Regions from separate parts of the Paenibacillus sp. RUD330 genome, predicted to be linked through region 1. Evidence: riboswitches for the same ligand, from Rfam matches in the RefSeq annotation. Region 1 holds a riboswitch; the other holds the start of a gene.
What was found. A riboswitch is a leader RNA that binds a small molecule or an ion and turns the genes downstream of it on or off. The one in region 1 is predicted to bind FMN.
Positions count from the first base shown of each region.

Region 2: it holds a riboswitch for FMN, as region 1 does, so the genes downstream of both, ribD (bifunctional diaminohydroxyphosphoribosylaminopyrimidine deaminase/5-amino-6-(5-phosphoribosylamino)uracil reductase RibD) here and CIC07_RS13050 (DMT family transporter) in region 1, are expected to answer to the same signal.

Region 1 covers NZ_CP022655.2:2,882,085-2,892,052, forward strand. The annotation lists gene CIC07_RS13015 (FtsX-like permease family protein) at 1-861, opposite strand, end outside; gene CIC07_RS13020 (ABC transporter ATP-binding protein) at 861-1,541, opposite strand; gene CIC07_RS13025 (sensor histidine kinase) at 1,646-3,031, opposite strand; gene CIC07_RS13030 (response regulator transcription factor) at 3,028-3,744, opposite strand; gene CIC07_RS13035 (aminotransferase-like domain-containing protein) at 3,746-5,227, opposite strand; gene CIC07_RS13040 (MFS transporter) at 5,355-6,710, shown strand; gene CIC07_RS13045 (hypothetical protein) at 6,955-7,341, opposite strand; FMN riboswitch at 7,474-7,627, shown strand; gene CIC07_RS13050 (DMT family transporter) at 7,750-8,730, shown strand; gene CIC07_RS13055 (MGMT family protein) at 8,727-9,104, opposite strand; gene CIC07_RS13060 (DUF6509 family protein) at 9,168-9,467, opposite strand; gene CIC07_RS13065 (ATP-dependent DNA helicase) at 9,469-9,968, opposite strand, start outside.
Region 2 covers NZ_CP022655.2:2,324,067-2,334,034, forward strand. The annotation lists gene CIC07_RS10520 (spore germination protein) at 600-2,192, shown strand; gene lysA (diaminopimelate decarboxylase) at 2,347-3,684, shown strand; gene CIC07_RS10530 (peptidylprolyl isomerase) at 4,226-4,657, shown strand; FMN riboswitch at 4,870-5,074, shown strand; gene ribD (bifunctional diaminohydroxyphosphoribosylaminopyrimidine deaminase/5-amino-6-(5-phosphoribosylamino)uracil reductase RibD) at 5,353-6,465, shown strand; gene CIC07_RS10540 (riboflavin synthase) at 6,469-7,143, shown strand; gene CIC07_RS10545 (bifunctional 3,4-dihydroxy-2-butanone-4-phosphate synthase/GTP cyclohydrolase II) at 7,168-8,400, shown strand; gene ribH (6,7-dimethyl-8-ribityllumazine synthase) at 8,438-8,908, shown strand; gene CIC07_RS10555 (segregation and condensation protein A) at 8,995-9,777, shown strand; gene scpB (SMC-Scp complex subunit ScpB) at 9,746-9,968, shown strand, end outside.

The DNA.
Region 1 (9,968 bases):
AAGCAGGAAGGCGCTGGAGAACACCGCTGTCAGGCTGATCGCCAGAACGATCGTGACCATTTCTCCGCCGGCCCTGGACAACGCCTCGTATTTGACGAGCCGAGTCTCTGTCAGCTCATTCATCTTGTTGCTGTAGTTCATTCCCAGGACGCTGTCGGCCGGATCCGTCCTCCCGACCAGCACGAGGCTGTAGCTGCCTTCTGGGCTGCCGGCAAGCGCCGCCGCATCAATCTCGTTCATCAGGACGGTTCCGTTCCGGCTGCCCCGGTCGCCTCGATACCCGGTCACTCCCGTCGCCTCGACGACGTCCCGGACGATCAGAGGCTTGCGCTCCCCGGCGGCATCCGCCGCCCACACCGCGTCTCCGGCCTCAAGTCCGAGCCTGCCTGCGGTTTCCCGATCCAGAATGGCTTGACCGGAAGGCAGCCCCGTCCTCCACAAAGCGGCTTGTCCTTCATCAAAGAGCTTCGCCCGCTGCGGATCCAGTCCGAGCAGCTGGACCTGCTGCAGGGATTTGACTTCCGCATCCTGCCGGGCGGAAGCGAACAGCGTCGTCGCGCCGGCGACGACCGGCAGGCTGCGATAGCGGACGCCGGGCATCGACTCCAGCTCGGTCCGGAGTGTGCCGGCCTGCTCGCCGCTGAACGGCTTGCCCTGCTTCGGCATCAACACCCAGTCGATCGGGCCGAAGTGGGCGCGCACCCATGCGTCTCCGCTGCCCTTGACGGCGATATAATGAAAGCAGGACATCGAGATGAGCATCGCCCCGATCGCCCCGGCCAGCAGGCTGAGCAGCGTCTGCCGCTTTAGCCTTCTCAGATACAGGAGGCCTATCCGCCAGCTCAATCCCTTCGCCAGCATCAGACCGGCCCTCCGTCATGCACGATCCGCCCGTTGAACATGCGGATCTGCCTCTTCATGCGGGCTGCGAAGCCCGCATCATGCGTCACGAGCACGATCGTCGTGCCGTAGCGGGCATTCAGCATTTCCAGCAAGCCCAATATCTGCTCCGCCGTATCGGAATCGAGCGCGCCCGTAGGCTCGTCCGCGAACAGGATGTCCGGACGGCCGGCGACCGCCCTGGCGATCGCCACGCGCTGGTTCTGGCCCCCGGACAGCTGCGCCGGGAACGCCGCCGCCTTGTTCTCCAGTCCGACGAGCTTCAGCGTTTCCTTTGCTGCGGCTTGCGCCTCTTTTCTCGACAGGCCTCTCGCCATGAGCGGCAGCATGACGTTCTCGGCCGCGCTCAGGACGGGAACCAGATGATAGGATTGAAAAACGAAGCCCATCCGCATCAGCCTCGCCTCCGCCAGCTCCTTCTCGCCGAGCTTGTGGAGAGCGCTCTCTCCCAGCCAGACCTCGCCGCTCCCGGGCGGCTCCAGGCCGGCCAGCACATGCAGCAGAGTCGTCTTGCCGCAGCCCGACGGTCCGGTGACCGCCACCGTCTCCCCTTTCTCGACTTGCAGGTTGATCTCCTTGAGCGCCCGGGCGGCCTCGCTGCCTGTCCCGAACGTTTTGCTCACTTGCCTCGCCTTCAGCATTCCGGCGCCAGCCCCTTTCTCCCGCGCAGCGGGTACGCCAGTAGACTAACAGGCTTATGTGCAGCAGCCGTCGACGCGATATGCAGACATTGTGCAGAAGGCGGCTATTCGCGATAGGCAGGAAGCTCGGCATAAAAAAGAGCCCCCGCTCCGAAGCGGCTGCTGACGCCGACCGAGCCTCCATGGGCTTCGGCAATGCCCTTGACGACGGCCAGCCCCAATCCGAGCCCGCGCGGCGCGGGACTTCCGTCCGCGTAGGTCCGCCTGCGGACATAGCGCTGGAACAGCTGATCCAGCTCTTCCTCCTCCATCCCCCAGCCGTCGTCCTCGACTTCGATCCTCACTCCACCGCCTGCCGCCGCGACTCGGACGGTCATCGTCGTGCGCGCATGCCGCAGAGCGTTGTCCGCCAAATTGAGCAGGAGCTGGCGGAACCGCTTCTCGTCGCCGAATACCGTCGCCTCCCCGTCGAGCTCCGTGCGGACGCGGATTCCTTTCTCCCCGGCCTCCGCTTCCAGCAGCTCCGCGATGACCGCGGCGGCTTCGGCCGGAGCGAACCAGCGCTTGTCCAGCGCCAGCCGTCCGCTCTCGGCGAGCGACAGATCCTGCAGATCCTGGACGAGACGCGCCATCCCTCTCGCCTGCTCCGACAGCAGCGCGAGCTGGGACGCATCCAGCCCGCGCTCCTCGTACAGGGCGTTGTCCAGCGACGTCAGCAGGACGGCGAGCGGCGTCCGCAGCTCATGGGCGACTTCGCCCACCATCGATTTGCGCACCGTATGCAGATGCTGGATATAATCGGCCGCTTCGGACAGATGCCCGGACAGCTCCGCTTCGGCGGGATTCTCGGCGGCAGGCGCGCGATGCAGGCGGACTTCATGGCCTGCCGCAGCGGCGGGCGCACGATGCAGGCGCGCTCCATTCCCGACAGCAGCTGCAGGCCCGCTAACGCTCGGCCGAAGGAGACTTGCCCGGGCGGCCCACAGCCTCAGCCGTTGCTGGCCGCGAGCGGCCTCCAGCCTCATCAGCCCCCAGGCGCAGGCGAACGCGGCCATGCCGGCGGCGGCGGCCCATCCCAGCGCATGCCCGCCAGCAGAGGAGGCGACGGAGGCTTCGACCGTTCCCGCCATGCGTCCGTGAAGCATGAAAGGCTTCACCGACGTCAGACGGCTGCCGCGCGGACTTCCATCCTCTCCGGCGACTGCGATCGTCTCGCCAGCGGCGGTCCGGACCTCCAGGCGATAGTCGCCGCCGGCCGGATAAGCAGCCGCATCCCGCCGGAGAGCCTCTTCGATGCCGGCCGCCGAACCGTGCATGCCCGCATAGGCAGCCGCATAGCCGCTCCAATACAGTGCGAGCCGCTTCGCCTCGTCAGGCTCCTTGGACCCTTGCGGCGCCGCCAGCAGCACCGCGGCAGCCGCCATCGCCGCAGCGGCCGAGCCGCAGGCTATCCGCAGCCAGGCAGCCCGGAATCGGGAGCGCGCCTTCATTCGCGCCTCTCTTCCTGGAGGAAGCGATAACCGACGCCATATACCGTCCCGATATAACGAGGCTCGGCCGAATCGTCGCCCAGCTTGCGCCGCAGATTCCGGATATGGCTGTCTATCGTCCGCTCGTACCCTGCATACGCTTCGCCGAGAGCCTCCTCCAGCAGATGTGTCCTAGTGAATACCCTTCCCGGATGGGAGGCCAGCTTAAGCAGCAGCGCGAACTCGGTTCGGGTCAGCTCCACCGGAGCTCCTCCGATGCTGGCCTCGAACCGTTCCGAAGAGATGGAGAGGTCGCCGCGGACGAGCCCTTCCGCCCCTGCCGGCGGCGGGCCTTCGCCTTCCTTCGTCCTGCCGGCACGGCGGAGCACGGCCTTGATCCGGGCATGCAGCTCCCTCAGGCTGAACGGCTTCTGGATATAATCGTCCGCGCCGATCTCAAGCGCCAGGATGCGGTCGAACTCGTCGCTTCGCGCCGTCACCATCAGGATCGGCAGCTGCCACAGCCTTTCATTGCGGCGGCATAAGTCGAGGCCCGTGCCTTCGCCCTTCAGCAGCCAGTCCACTAGCAGCAGCTGCGGCTTCTCCTTCTCGATCAGGACGATCGCCGCATCGGCCGAATCAGCCGTCAACACCTCGCAGCCTTCTCGGCGCAAATACGCCGCCCCTTGCTCCGCCAGCTCCCGCTCGTCCTCGACCCAAACAATCCTTGTCATCTCAGATCCTCCCCCCTGCCCGATTATTCCCATGGCCTTCCTTGCCGGACAGCCGCTCCAGCGCAGCGGCTGTCCGCCGGATTCCCTCGGCAATCATGTCCTCTTCGGCCGCCGCGACGCTGATGCGCATCCAGCCGGGACGCTCCCCGTACAGCTCCCCGGGACTGACGGCGACGCCTTGCTCCAGGCATCCCTGCAGCACTTCCATTCCGGAGCGCGCCAGGCCATGCTTCAGCCAGATATAAAAGCCTCCTTCCGGAATCGGCGCGTGGCTGGCCGCATGCGGAGCAAGGCATGCCGCTGCGGCTTCCGCGGCCGCCTCTCTTCTGCGTTCGAGCGCGGCGCGCACGGCTTCCAGCCCGGCATCGAACCGGCCGCTGCCCAGCAGCGCCGCTCCCAGACGTTCTCCCGGACGGCTCGTCGTCAAGCCCGAGGCATGGCGCGCGGCCTTCAGCGGCGCCATCATCGCCCTTGGCGCCGCGATCCAGCCTGTCCGCATGCCGGGAGTGGCGATCTTGGAGAACGTCCCGCAGGAGATGACCCGTTCCCTGCCTCCTGGCAGCGAGCGCAGCGAAGGAATAGCCGTCCAGCCCGGCCTGCCGAGCAAGGAGTAGGGATCGTCCTCGATGATCGGCAGCCTGAGCTCGCTGCAGATGGCGAGGAGCTGCAGCCGTCTCGCCAGCGACAGCGTTGATCCGGTCGGATTCTGGAACGTCGGATTCGTGACGACAAGCCGGATCCGGTGGCGGCGGTGCAGCTCCGGGAGCGCTTCCGGCGTGAGGCCGTCCTTGTCGACCGGCAGCCGGACCATCGAGATGCCGGCTTCCGCGAATACGCCCATCGCGTACAAATAAGACGGGCCTTCGACCGCTACGGCGTCCCCCGGCTCCAGCATCGCCCTCGCGACGAGGCCGAGCGAATGCTTGACGCCGCCTGTCAGGAGCAGCTCATCCGGCTTCGCCGCCAGCGAAGGGCCGAGCGACGGATGGTAGGCGAGCGCTTCTCTCAAGCCGCGATCGCCCAGCGGATCGTCCCTGTAGCTGAACGGCCGGCTCCAATCAAGCTCTCCCGACAGCCGCTCCAGCAGCTCCAGAGGCATCAGGCTGCGATGCAGCTCTCCTTGGGTGAGGTCGATCACGCCTTCTCCCGGCGCCTCGTTGACGGCCTCCTGCAGCCGGCAGGAAGGATTGTATCTCCGGCGCAAATAGCGGATCCAATCCGGCTGCCGCTCCCCCTGCTCCCACATCGAGTCGCTGACGCTCGTCCCGCTGCCCGGGCGCGACTGGACGAGGCCGAGCGCCCTCAGCTCGCCGTAGGCCGCCTGGACCGTGCTGCGATTGACCGCCAGCCTGAGGGCAAGATCCCGTTCGGCCGGAAGCTTCGAGCCCGGAGGCAGCAGCCCGCTGCGAATCTGCTCCTCATAGTGCCGGCATATCTGGATATAGACGGAGTCTGAGCCGGTTGGATCCGGTTTCCAGAACATGGGCGTCCCCCCTTTCGGTTTCATTATAGCGCCTCCATGAATTGGATGGGCAAAATTTCCTCCAATTGGCTGGTGCGCCCAGCCAGCCGAACCGCTATGATGGCAACAAAACAGAGGGGGGACCGTCATGCTGTTCAAGGAACCGAAATTCGCCTGGCTGCTTCTGGCCGTCTTGTGGTGCTTTACCTTCGCAGGCTCGCTGGGCCGCATCGTCATCGCCTTTTTCCAGCCGGAAATTACCGCCGATCTCGGCGTCGAACGGGACTTTCTCGGCTTTACGTGGTCGACCGCCATCGTGCTGACCGCCGTATGCGCGCCGCTCGGGGGCCTTCTCGCCGACCGCAAAGGCTACGCAGCGGCGATGGGAACCTCCGCCGCGATGAACGTCCTCGGCGCCGCCTCGGTGCTGTTCATTCCCGGCACGCTCGGATATTGGCTCGGGAACGGCTTGCTTGCCGGATTGAGCGGGCTCGGAGCCACCTCGGCCTACATGCTCGTGCAGGACTGGTTCCGCCATCATCGAGCGAAGGCGCTCGCTCTGCTCGGCAGCGCCGGATCGCTCGGCCTGGCCGTGCTGACGCCGCTGCTGACGCAAGGCCACAAGTACGAGTGGAGACAGCTCTATGGTGTGCTGCTCTTCGTCCACCTGCTGTTCCTGCCTTTGGCGGCGCTCGTCTTCCGGAGCCGGGCGGCAAGCCGGCATGGCGATATGGAACAGGCTCCTCCCCCCGAGAACAATGGGCTCTCCGCAGCTCCTGCAACAACCCTTCCACGTGAGGACGGCCAAAAGCCGCCTGCCGCAGCTCCGTCCGGAAGCTCCGGCGCCGCTCCCGCGGTCTCTCCCCGGAGCTGGCTGGAGAAGTCCGCCGCGCTGCTGGACATGGCCCGAAACCGCGTGTTTCTCGCCGTCTCCTTCTCTCTCCTTGCCTGCGGCTTCAGCATGGGCACCGTGGAAATGAACCTGGCAGCCATCCATCAGCACTCGCATGTGCCGGCAGCGGCAATCGCCGCCTCCCTCAGCCTGCTCGGCGTCCTCGAAGTTTGCGGCGGGCTCCTGTTCTCCTATTTCCTGGACCGCTCCTCCCGATCTTCAGCGCTGGCTTTGCTGTTTGGAGTCCGCGTCCTCGCCTTCTCCCTGCTGCTTCCCCATCTGCAGCTGTCGCCTGTATTTTTCTCGCTGCTCTTCGGCGCAAGCTATGTTGGCGCCGTATCGGGCGGCATTCTGCTCGCGGAGGAGAGCGCCGGCGGACCGGGCGGGCTGCGCACCGGCTTTCTGCTGCTCGTCCATCAGCTCGGAGGAGCGGCTGCCGCGCTCGGAGGAGGCATCCTTTACCGGCTTCAGCATTCGTACCAGACCGTCATAACCGTCAATCTGATATTGAGCGCGCTGTCTTTCCTCTTCTTTCTCCTGCTCTCCCGGCATCTTGCCGCAAGACGCCGCCCATCGAGCGGCAGCTCATCGAAGCTGGAGGCCTCGGGCTGACGCCGCAGCCGGGCGAGCCGCGGCCCGCTTCGCATGCGGTTTCATGGACAGCAGCCTGCGGAAATGGTGCGGACGAGATGTTTACGATCCGGGAACGAATACCCGCGGCATGCGGAGCCGCGATAGCGAGGAAAGGACCATCCCGATCCGCCATAGCCAAGGATGGATTGCCTGTCCCGCGCCTCCAGCGGGAATGCAAAAAGGGCCGTCCCACGATGGGGACAGCCCTTGGCCGGCTTCCGGATCAAGCGACGTCGAACGTGCTGCGCTTGATGATATGGAGATCGTCTCCGGAATAGATATGGATGTAGATGACGTATTTGCCCGGCTTATCGAACGTATGCGTGACCTCGTACTGTCCCTGGGCCTTCTTCTTGGATGTGATCAGAATAGGGAGCTCCTGCTCCGTTTCTTCCCGGATGTCGAAGTCGATCTTCAGGTTCTCTTCCGTAACCAGTCCCTCGATCGCCGCCGTCAGCTGCAGCGGCGTTCCGGCCACGGCTGCCGGGTCGCTCGTAATCGCGACCTTGACCGCCGATTCGTCCTGATATGGAGCGTTGCCGGAAGATCCGCAGCCCGCCGCGACCAGAAGCATGAGAACCGCGAGCGCCGCGAATGTCCATTTCTTCATGACCTGTATTCCCCTTTCCCTGTTGCGCTTGTCCTTCTTATTATACCTGGGCAGAAGCGCTGCTGCTCCTTGCAACCATGAACTTTTCTTGTCGAGTGCTGTCGCCTTGTGATATAATTCACGCAACTGAATATGAACCTTCGGGGCAGGGTGCAATTCCCTACCGGCGGTGACGGCGCGAACGCGCGCCGAAGCCCGCGACTCCCGGAACTGCGAATGCGGATCCGGGACTGACTTGGTGAGAATCCAAGGCCGACGGTGACAGTCCGGATGAGAGAAGGTTTAATGCGCTTCGTGCCACGATCATGGCGAGGCGTATTATTTCGTGCCCCCGCCATTTGTCTTCTGGCGGGGGTTATGAGCTTCTACGAGGTTCAATTCAAAAACCCGCCACTGGAGGTTGTTGAATTGAAAGACACAGCTACGCTCGACCGTCCGCTCAGCGCGGACAAAGGCCTGTTCACCCGCAGCCGCGGCATTTGGTACGTCGTTCTCGGCGCGACGCTCTGGGGAGTCGATCCCCTCTTCCGCATCCTGCTCCTGAAAACCTTCACGTCTCCGCAGATCGTTTTCCTGGAGCATCTTCTGCTGTCTCTCTATGCCGTACCGGTCCTTATCCATTATCGTCATCAGCTCACCGGCAAGCTCACTCTCGGCGTCGTCGGAGCCCTGTTCTTCGTCTCCTGGGGCGGCTCCGCCATCGCGACGGTGCTGTTCACCTCCGCGTTCACGATGGGCAACTTCAACGCCGTCCTGCTGCTGCAGAAGCTGCAGCCGCTGCTGGCCATCATTCTCGCCCGCTTCATGCTCAAGGAATCCTTCCCGGCCCGCTTTTCCTGGTATCTGCTCGTCGCGCTCGCCGGAACGTACCTGCTTACATTCGGCTTCCATGCTCCGCAGCTCGGCCTGCATGATCTCGGCTCCCAGGCAGCCCTGTATTCCATCGGCGCCGCTTTCCTATGGGGCGGATCGACCGTCATGGGCAAATACCTGCTGCAGAAGAAGCTCGGCTTCCATATCGTCACTTCGCTCCGCTTCCTGCTCGCCATCCCGCTGCTCGGCGTTCTGCTGCTGGCCGCCGGAGATGCCTGGAAGCCGCTCGGCAGCTCGGGCACGGCTGCGATCCTCATTGTCAACCTGCTCTTCCAGGCTTTCATTCCCGGGCTGCTGAGCATGCTGCTATATTATAAAGGGCTCTCTTCGACCAAGGCTTCCATCGCCACGCTGGCCGAGCTCGCCTTCCCTGCCGTCGGCGTCCTCATCAACTGGATCGCTTTCGGATCCGTGCTCAAGGTCCATGAGCTGATCGGCTTCCTGCTCATCTGGGGCGTGCTCGTCATGCTCAGCCGCAGCACGGCCAGAGCCGCCGCAGAGCAGCCCGCCGCCTAATGTCCGGCTTCGCCGCCGGACTGCTCTCCATCCGCATCATGCCGATGCCGCTCACCATCGATTGCCTCTCCGTCCGCATCATGCCGATGCCGCTCGAGATCGATCGCTCCGCGCAAGCCTTCTTCGATGCCTTCCGCGGCCAGCAATGCCCTTTGAAGCTCGCCGGCATCTCCCGGCAGCGACACGGAGCCAGCCGCGTTGACGACACGATGCCAGGGCAGCCCGTACTTCTCCCCCATGGAATGGAGGATGCGGACGACCTGGCGGGCGGCGCGCGGGCTTCCGGCCGCTGCCGCGACCGAGCCGTAGGTCATGACCTTGCCTTCCGGGATGGCGCCGACGACCCGGATCACTTTCTCCGTAAAAGGCTGCATATTCTCTCCCCCATAAGTAGAGCTAGAGCCCGCGCTGACCAGCAGCCGCGGGCTCTTGCCTGTTTATCCGTTTGCTTCGGAATCGGCGATATGTGCCATGCAGAACGTCTCCAGTTCGGCGAGCTCTTCATCCTCAAGGCCGAAGTCCAGCAGCCGGTCGCTGCCCCGCTCACGGATTTCATGGCGGATGATGGAGCCTCCCGCTCCTTCCTGCTTGTACACCGCGCGCACGTACAGGCCGCTCGGCGAGTACAGCTCGTCCTCTTCGTCGACCTCGATCTGAAGCAGGTATTCATACCGCTGTCCGTCCAGAATGCCGAACGGATCCTTGATTTTCTCCACGCTGAATTCCGTAATTTCCATGTCAATTCTCCTCCTGTAACGTTCCTTCGGGCAATACCGACACGACGGCTTCCCGAACTTGACGGTCAAGCAGCTGCGAGGACAGGATGACGACTTCCCCGCTGTCGCCGCGCGACCGGATCAGCCTCCCGATCCCTTGCCGCAGCCTCAGCTGCATGAACGGAACCTCGATTTCCTCGAAGGCGCTCTCCGCCGCTTGGCGCCGGGCGTTGAAGACCGGATCACGCGGCGGCCAAGGCAGATCCCAGACGACGACAAGCGACAGCGACGGACCCGGCACATCGAGTCCTTCCCATAGGGTATGGGCGCACAGGACGCTTTCCTCGTCTTGCTGGAAAGCCGTGATCAGGCTGCTTATTTCCGCCGTGCCTTCGAAGTGCAGGCGGTAATCCATCATCTCCGGCGCTCCGGCGGCCCAGTCCCGGAACGACTCCAGCTGCTTGCGGGACGGGAAGAGAAGGAGCGCCCTTCCTCCGCTGTGGCGGAGCGCATCGACCGTGC
Region 2 (9,968 bases), 560 kb from region 1:
CATCATGACACGGCGGTGATTGCATTATGACGAAATGGCAGCGAGTGAAGCGGATCGGCGGAGAGGAAGGAAAGCCGGCGGAGAGCCGCGGAGAAAAAAGGGATATGTCCATCGACGAGGACTGGATGGAAGCTTTCCTGCTGGAGGGTGCGGGAGAGCTCGGAGATTTCGGCGAGCGGAGCGATGCTGCGGAGGAGGATCTGGCCGGAGCGCTTGTACCCGAAGCGCCGGATCGGGACGAACCGTTCAAGTCGACGGCGGACCGTCCGGCAAGCAGGCGCGAAGCCGAATCCGCAGACGAGGATTGGGCCAGCCTGCTGGCCGAGGAGGATAAATCCTTGCCGGCGAGACAGGCCGATCCGCATGCAGGAAGCAGCGGCAAGCCGCTGAATCATGGAGAGGCGGCTGCCTCCGATGGCCATGAACGGAAAGAGCTTGCCCCAGCAGAGGAGCATGAGGAAGCAAAGGTGCCGTTTGACGGCCCGGATGCCGGAAGCGCGCCCGATTCCAGCGGCAAGACGAAGCGCGGCAGGCTGGAAGCCGCCGATTCCGTCGAAGCTGATTTTGAAGAAGAGCATTCCGGCAAAGGAGATGCTGGCATAAGGGATTCGGGGAAAAGGGATTCCGGCAAAGGAGATTCCGTCGTAGGGGATCCGGAGAAGGGCAAGTCCGGCAAGGGCAAGCAAGCCGGGAAAAATTCCGCGCCTGGAACGAACGGAGATGCGCTGGAGCCGATCCCGGACGATATCGAGGAGTTCGTCGAGCGCCTGAAGGAGGAGGCCGGCTACAAGACGAGCTTCGACGTCATTGTCCGGCAGATGACCTTGGGCGGCAAAAAGACGGCTTTCTTCATGCTCAACGGCCTTTCAAGCGGCCAGCTGATGACCGAGATCCTCGAACGGCTCACCTTCCTGCAAGCGGACGCGGTTACGTCGCATGCGCTGGAGTCGTTCATGAATCTCTTCGTTCCGGCTGTGCAGGTCGAGCAGGAGAAGGACTGGAACATGATGATGACCGGCGTGCTGAGCGGCTCGACGGGCATGTATATCGACGGGGAATCGACGATGCTCATCATCGATACGAAGATGTTCCCGATGCGCGGTCCGGAGGAGCCTTCGCTGGAGCGCGTCGTCCGCGGCTCGCGCGACGGGTTCGTCGAGACGATGCTGATGAACGTGTCGCTCGTGCGCCGCAGGCTGAGGGATCCGATGCTCCGCCTGGAAAACATCCGGGTCGGAGAGCGGACAAGGAGCGACGTCTGCGTCGCTTATATCGACGACATCGCGGACAAGGAGCTCGTCGAATCGATCCGCGACAAGATCACGGCCGTCAAGCTTGACGGCATTCCGCTCGCGGACAAACAGCTGGAAGAGGCGACAGTCAAGCGCGGATGGAACCCGTACCCGCTTGTCCGTTATTCGGAGCGACCGGATGTGGTCGCCGCGCATTTGCTGGAAGGCAACGTCGCCGTATTCGTCGACACCTCTCCGAGCGTCATGATCCTGCCGACGACCTTTTTCGATCTGGTCCAGCATGCGGAAGAGAACAGGCAGACGCCGTTTATCGGAACTTATTTGAGATGGCTCCGCTTTTTCGGCATCATGGCTTCGCTGTTTCTCGTCCCGATCTGGCTGCTGTTCGCCATGAATCCGCATCTGCTTCCGCCCTCGCTGGCTTTCATCGGGCCGGCTAAGCTCAGCAAGCTGCCGCTGTTCGTCCAGTTCCTGCTGGCGGAAGCGGGCATCGATCTCATGCGGATGGCCGCGATCCATACGCCTACGCCGCTGGCGATGGCGATCTCGCTCGTGTCCGCGATTCTTGTCGGGGATATCGCCGTCCAGACCGGCCTGTTCATCAACGAGGTCATTCTGTACATGGCCATCGCCGCCATCGGCATGTTCGCCACGCCGAGCTACGAGCTCAGCCTCGCCAACCGGATCGTGAGGCTGCTGCTGATCTGCTTAGTGGCGGCCTTCCATATTCCCGGTCTTGTGCTGGGATGGACGGCCGTGTTCGTCCTGCTCGTCATGCAGCGTTCTTTCAACCGGCCCTACATGTGGCCCTTCATCCCATTCGATCCGAAAGGGATGATCAACATCATTCTGAGGATGCCGGTCATGAAAAACAAAAAGCGTCCCAACCTGCTTCGTCCGCAGCAGCGGGACAAGATGCCCGATGCCGAGGGAGGCTGAGGCGGCAGGCTTTCGGCGGAGCCGGTCGAAAATGCAACAAATGCAAATGAAAGGACACAAAATCCATTTCTCCTCCAAACGGGGGTCGTTTATACTTGGATCACATTGATAAACGATTCCCTCCGGCGGAGGGCGGAAAGAAGGTGCTCTTTTCATGTATTTGCACGGAACAGCCCAAGTCAACGAGCAGGGCCGCCTGGAAATCGGCGGCTGCGATACGAAGGATCTGGCGGAACAGTACGGCACTCCGCTCTATATTGTGGATGAGGCACTTGTGCGTCAGCGTGCAAGGGAATATGTCGACGCATTCAAGGCTTCCGGCTTCAAGTTCCAGGTTGCCTACGCAAGCAAGGCGTTCAGCACCGTGGCGATGTGCGCTATTGCCGAGCAGGAAGGGATGTCTCTCGACGTCGTATCCGACGGAGAGCTGCACACCGCTCTGCAGGCCGGCTTCCCGGCGGAGCGCATCCACTTCCACGGCAACAACAAGACGCCTTTCGAGATCGAGATGGCCATCGACGCCGGAATCGGCTGCTTTGTAGTGGACAACTTCACCGAGCTCGAGCTGCTGAACGCAATCGCCGGGTCCAAAAGCCGCAAAGTCAGCATTCTGCTGCGGATCACACCGGGGGTAGAAGCGCATACCCATGACTACATCTCCACGGGACAGCAGGATTCGAAGTTCGGCTTCGATCTTGCGGCCGGTGCCGCCTATCGTGCCGTAGAGACAGCGTCCAAGCTCGAAAATCTCGTGCTCCTGGGCATTCACTCCCATATCGGCTCCCAAATTTTCGAAGTGGAAGGATTCCGCATGGCGGCTGCCAAAGCGGCTGAATTCGCTGTCGAAGTCCGAGACAAGCTGGGCCATATCTTCCGCGTCATCAACCTCGGCGGCGGCTTCGGCATCCGCTACACGGAAGAGGATGCCCCGCTTCCGGCCGGAACTTATATCGCCGCGATCACCGATGCGATCCGCTCCAACTTCTCCGCAGCCGACTACCCGCTGCCCGAGATCTGGATCGAGCCGGGCCGCAGCATCGTCGGCGATGCCGGCACGACGCTGTACACCGTCGGCACGTTCAAGGAAATTCCCGGCGTGCGCAAGTATGTTGCCGTCGACGGCGGCATGACCGACAATCCGCGCCCTGCGTTGTATGAGTCCAAATACGACGCCGTGCTTGCGAACCGCGCTTCCGAGCCTGCGAGCGAGACCGTTTCCGTAGCGGGCAAATGCTGCGAGAGCGGCGACATGCTCATCTGGGACCTGGAGCTGCCGAAGGCGGAGAGCGGCGATCTGCTGGCTGTATTCTGCACAGGCGCCTACAACTACGCCATGGCGAGCAATTACAACCGCATCCGCCGTCCGGCTGTCGTTCTCGTCAAGGACGGACAGTCCGACCTCGCCGTGCAGCGCGAATCGCTGGAGGACATTTCACGGAATGACCTTCTGCCGGAGCGCCTGCGCAAGGCCGGCGTCCAATCCTTCTCGTAAAAGCAAAGCCCTTCGGAGAAACCCGCGTTTCAAACGTCGGGCTTCTCTTTTATTTTGTAATTCCGTCAGCCTCTCGATCTCCAAGGATATTACCGGCCGCCGGCCGTTTTGCTTTTCGAGAATAGAACCCGCGTAGACCCGCGTCTTCTCTCTACTCCTGCGCAAACGGAGCTGTCCTACATCTCGGCCGGCGGCCGTTTTGCTTTTCGAGAATAGAACCCGCGTAGACCCGCGGCTTCTCTCTACTCCTGCGCAAACGGAGCTGTCCTACATCTCGGCCGGCGGCCGTTTTGCTTTTCGAGAATAGAACCCGCGTAGACCCGCGTCTTCTCTCTACTCCTGCGCAAACGGAGCTGTCGTACATCTCGGCCGGCGGCCGTTTTGCTTTTCGAGAATAGAACCCGCGTAGACCCGCGTCTTCTCTCTACTCCTGCGCAAACGGAGCTGTCCTACATCTCGGCCGGCGGCCGTTTTGCTTGGAATGCTGTCGTAGTGTATGATAGAATCCGTACATACCGTTAGAGGACAAGGAGTGACTATCATGGCAAAACAAGCAAAAATCACGCTGGAGAACGGCGGAGAAGTGGTTCTGGACCTGTTCGATAAGGACGCCCCGAACACGGTTGCCAACTTTGAAAAGCTCGCGAACGAGGGCTTCTACAACGGCCTGAGCTTCCACCGCGTCATTCCGGGATTCGTCGCTCAAGGCGGCTGCCCGAACGGCACCGGCACCGGCGGCCCCGGCTATACGATCAACTGCGAGATCAACCCGAACAAGCACGAGCGCGGTTCCCTCGCGATGGCGCATGCGGGACGCAATACGGGCGGCAGCCAGTTCTACATCTGCTACCAGCCGCAGCCGCATCTGGACGGACAGCATACCGTCTTCGGCAAAGTTGCCAAAGGCATGGAGTATGTCGATGCGTTCAACAACGGCACGAAAATGGCCAAAGTCGAAGTTTCCGAGGCTTAAGGAAGGCTTTGCCCGAATAGGCTGGCGGAGGGGGAACCCTCTGCCGGCCTTTTTTCGCCTTTTCCGCTGCCAAGAGGCTGGAAAGGCTTCAATTCCAAGCCGCCGACTTGCAATTTGGCTGGAGGCGAGGTAAGATGCAGAAGGAACAGTTATCATTCCGGATACAGTTTCACTCCGGCATGATCGTTCGACAGGTTTGAACCAAATACAGCGGTTTCCTTCGGGGTCGGGTGAAAGTCCCAACCGGCGGTGATCCGCCTGCGAGCGCAAGAGCACATGCTCCGCCTCCGCAGCGCGGCAAGTCCGTGACCCGATTGCCATTACCCCCAAGCTCTCGAGAGCCTGCGGCGCAAGGCAAGCGGTGGACCTGGTGAGATTCCAGGACCGACAGTATAGTCTGGATGGGAGAAGGAGCCGCTTTTGATGCTCGCCATGCCTTGTTCAAAGGCGTCTATTTGGCATCCGTCAGCGAAGGCCATCCCTCGGAATGGAGGATGACCGGCTTATTCGCGAACGCTTTTGCCAAGACTGCTGCTGATGCGGAGGCATGCATGCGGGAACAGCGACGGATGCCCGTCTGCTTTCCCCTGCCCTGGCAAGGAATCTTCTCTTTCCTTGCCGGCGTGATCATCCTAAGCGGACTCGATTTGCCCTCCACACCCCCGAAGGTTTAGCGTCGGGGGTGTTTTTGCGTTATGGAACGAATGGACGACGGATTTTATATGGATCTGGCCCTGGAGATGGCTGCAAGGACGACGGGCCAGACCTCGGTCAATCCGGTCGTCGGCTGCGTCGTCGTCAACAGCAGCCGCATCGTCGGCATCGGAGCGCATCTGAAACGGGGAGAAGGCCATGCCGAGGTTCATGCGCTCCATATGGCCGGCGAAGAGGCGGAAGGCTCGACCGTCTATGTGACGCTGGAGCCATGCAGCCACTACGGCCAGACGCCGCCTTGCTGCGACCGGATCATTGCCGCCCGCGCGGCCAAGGTCGTGATTGCGGCGATCGACCCTAATCCCGCTGTCGCGGGAAGCGGAGCCCGCAAGCTGCGCGAGGCCGGCATCGAGGTCGTCACCGGAGTCCGCGAGGCGGAATCCAGACGTCTGAATGAAGCGTTCAACAAATTCATTACGACCGGGCTCCCGTTCGTCACGCTCAAGACGGCTTCGACGCTGGACGGCAAAATCGCAGCGAAAAGCGGAGACAGCCGGTGGATTACCGGACCTGAATCGCGCGAGGCGGTCCATGCGCTGAGGCATCGGCATCAAGGCATCATGGTCGGGATCGGAACCGTGCTGGCCGACGATCCTTCGCTCAGCGCAAGGCTTTCCGTGCCGGCGCTCCAGCCGGTCCGGATCGTCGTCGATTCCACGCTGCGGCTCCCGCCGAAGGCCAAGCTGATGGATGGCGCCGCCCCGGTCATCGTGCTGGCGTCCGGCGCAGCCGACCCGGCGAAGCGGGCGGCTCTGGAAGCCGCCGGCGCCGAGGTGATCCTTTGCGGCAATGGCCGTACGGTCGACCTGAAGCTGGGAATGAAGCTGCTCGGCGAGAGAGAGATCGGCTCGATCCTCCTCGAAGGCGGGGGCAGGCTGAACGGCGGCATGCTGGACAACAGGCTCGTCGATCGGATCAGGCTGTTTTTCGCTCCGAAAATCATCGGAGGGGGAGCCGCTTCGCCGGGAAGCTTTGATTTCGGCGGGTTCCTGCGGATGGAAGAGGCGATAACCCTCGGGGATACGGAGATGGAGCGCTTCGGCGACGACTGGTGCTTGTCCGGAGCGCCGCTTTACGAAAGAGAAGGAGGCTGAGCGATGTTCACCGGCTTGATCGAAGAAATAGGCACTCTGCAGAGGGTGTCCCAGAGAGGCGAGGCGCTCTTGCTCACCATTGGAGCCTCCAAGGTTCTGGATGGCGTAGGCCTCGGGGACAGCATTTCCGTCAATGGAGTGTGCCTGACGGTTACTTCCTGGGACAGTCGAAGCTTCCATGTCGACGTCATGCCGGAAACGTACCGCCATACGAATCTGAAGGACCTCCCGGCCGGAAGCCCCGTCAATCTGGAACGCGCGATGGCGGCTGGAGGGAGATTCGGAGGGCATATCGTTCAAGGGCATGTGGACGGCACCGGCATGATCACGCAGCGCAGGGTCGACGCCAACGCGGTCGTGTTCCGGATCAAGCCTCATGACGACGCGCTTATGCGGTACGTCATTCCCCAGGGATCCATTACGGTCGACGGGATCAGCCTCACGGTAACCGGTACGGACGGCGGCGGGCTCGACGTATCGATCATCCCCCACACGCTGGCCCAGACGGTGCTTCAGCATAAAAAAGCCGGAGACACCGTCAACCTGGAAGGCGACATTGTCGGAAAATACGTGGATCATCTGCTTCATTACGGCAGCCGATCCGAATCCTCGCCTTCCGAGTCCCGTCCCTCCGGCGGTCTAAGCGCCGCATTCCTTGCCGATAATGGATTTATTTGAGACGCTTGAAGGGAGAGGACAGAAGTGGAACACTTTGACCATCAAGAAGGAGCGACACCGTTCGATACCGTCGAGGAAGCGATCCAGGAGCTGCTTGCAGGCAAGCCCGTCATCGTCGTCGACGACGAGGACCGCGAGAACGAAGGGGATCTGATCGCGCTGGCCGACAAGCTGTCTCCGGCCGTCGTCAATTTCATGATTACGGAGGCCCGCGGACTCGTCTGCGTGCCGATTACGGCGGCGAGAGCCGAGGAGCTGGAGCTGCCTCCGATGGTGTCGCAAAATACGGACTATCACGGGACGGCGTTCACGGTATCCGTCGACCACATCTCCACGACGACCGGAATATCCGCCCATGAGCGCGCGGAGACGATCAAGGCGCTGGTCGACGGGACGGCCAAGGCGGGCGACTTCCGCCGTCCCGGCCATATTTTCCCGCTGATCGCCAAGGACGGCGGGGTGCTGCGCCGGGCGGGACATACGGAAGCTGCGATCGATCTGGCCCGGCTGTGCGGCTCCAAGCCCGGAGCGGCGATCTGTGAAATCATCAAGGAAGACGGAACGATGGCCAGGCTGTCCGATCTGACCGCATTCAAGGAAAAGCACGGCTTGAAGCTCATAACGATTCAAGCTCTGATCCAGTACCGCCATCGCCGCGACAAGCTCGTCGAACGGGTGGTAGAAGTGAACATGCCGACCGACTTCGGTGTTTTCCGGGCTGTCGCCTACACCAACGAGACCGACGGGAAGGAGCATGTGGCCTTCGTGAAAGGAGAGATCGATTCCTCCAAGCCGACGCTTGTCCGCGTCCATTCGGAATGCTTGACGGGCGACGTCTTCCATTCGCGCCGCTGCGATTGCGGTCCGCAGCTGGCGGCGGCTCTCCGTCAGATCGAGGAAGCCGGCAGCGGCGTCCTGCTCTATATGAGGCAGGAAGGCAGAGGAATCGGGCTCATCAACAAACTCAAAGCCTACAAGCTGCAGGAGCAGGGATTCGATACCGTCGAGGCGAACCTGAAGCTCGGCTTCGGGGCAGACCTGCGCGACTACGGCATAGGAGCCCAGATCCTGCGCGACCTCGGCATTGCCGAGATGCGCCTGATGACGAACAATCCCCGCAAAATCCGCGGCCTGGAAGGCTATGGACTGAGCGTCGTGGAGCGGGTGCCGATCCAGATGGAGCGCAATGAAAGCAATGCGAACTATCTCCATACAAAAAAATCGAAGCTCGGCCATCTGTTGGAGTTTGAAATTTAAGCCGATTATCATAGAATAGAAAGGTGTGTTCGGTTCCATGACGAAATATTATGAAGGACATCTGGTCTCGCAAGGTCTCAAGTACGGGGTAGTCGTCGGCAGGTTCAACGAATTCATCACTGGCAAGCTGCTGAGCGGAGCGCTGGATGCGTTCAAGCGCCATGGCGCCGGAGAGGATGAAGTGGAGGTGGCCTGGGTTCCGGGAGCGTTTGAAATTCCCTTGATCGCGCAAAAAATGGCCGAAAGCGGCAAGTACGATGCGGTCATAACGCTCGGGGCTGTCATCCGGGGATCAACGCCCCACTTCGACTATGTATGCAGCGAGGTGGCCAAAGGGGTGGCGGCCATCAACCTGAAGACCGGAGTGCCGACGATCTTCGGCGTCCTGACGACGGATTCCATCGAACAGGCCGTGGAGCGGGCCGGAACAAAGGCAGGCAACAAAGGATGGGAAGCGGCGACGGCAGCCATCGAGATGGCGAATCTGACCCGATCCATCCAGGGCTGAGCAAGGAAGCGACCTTGCCGGCGCAACGTTCCGCCGTCCGATGCTCATGCTGACGAACGGGACGACTAGACGGAGGGTGAAGCGGCATGTCCGTGCACTACAAACTGGAGTCATTTGAAGGGCCGCTGGATCTGCTGCTTCACTTGCTCGACAAAGAAGAAATCGAGATCTACGACATACCGGTAAGCCGAATTACGGACCAGTATATGGAGTATCTTCATGCGATGCAGGAGATGGAGCTGGATGTGACAAGCGAGTTTCTCGTCATGGCCGCCACCCTGCTCGCGATGAAGAGCGGCCAGCTGCTGCCGAGGCCACCGGTCATGGAGGAATACGAGGAGTACTGGGATGAGGACGAAGGCCTTGACCCACGGGACGAGCTCGTGCTCAAGCTGGTGGAATACCGCAGGTTCAAGCAGCTTGCCGAGCAGCTTCGCGACCGCGAGATGGCCCGAAGCCTCGTGTACAGCAAGGAGCCGGAGGACCTGACTCCTTATTTGAAGGAAGACGACACCCATCCTCTGGAAGGGCTTGACCTGACCGACCTCATGGCCGCCTTCCGCAAAGCGCTGCGCAAGGCCGTCCGCCGCAGCGCCGTCGCTACGGTGCACAGGGACGAGATCAGCGTGAAGGACCGCATCCGGGACATCTCGGAGCTGCTGCGAGAGCATGAGACGGTCCGCTTCTCCCGGCTGATCGGCGGGGGCCTGGAGCGCCATGAGATCGTCGTGACGTTTCTGGCCATTCTGGAGCTGATGAAGATGAAGCAGGTCCGCGTGTTCCAGAACAGCCTGTTCGACGATATCGTCATCCATTGGAGAGGGGAAACGTCTGAAAGTGATGTATCAGCAACTGAAATCGATTATTGAGGGACTCCTGTTCATGGCAGGAGATGAAGGACTGAACGCCCGACAGCTGGCGGATATCATGGAGATCGACGCCAAGGCCGCGGCGGACATCGCCCGTTCGCTCCAGGCAGATATGGAGAAGGACGGGAGGGGAATCCGCATCGCCGAGGTGGCCGGAGCATTCCGGTTCACGACCCATCCCGGCCATGCGC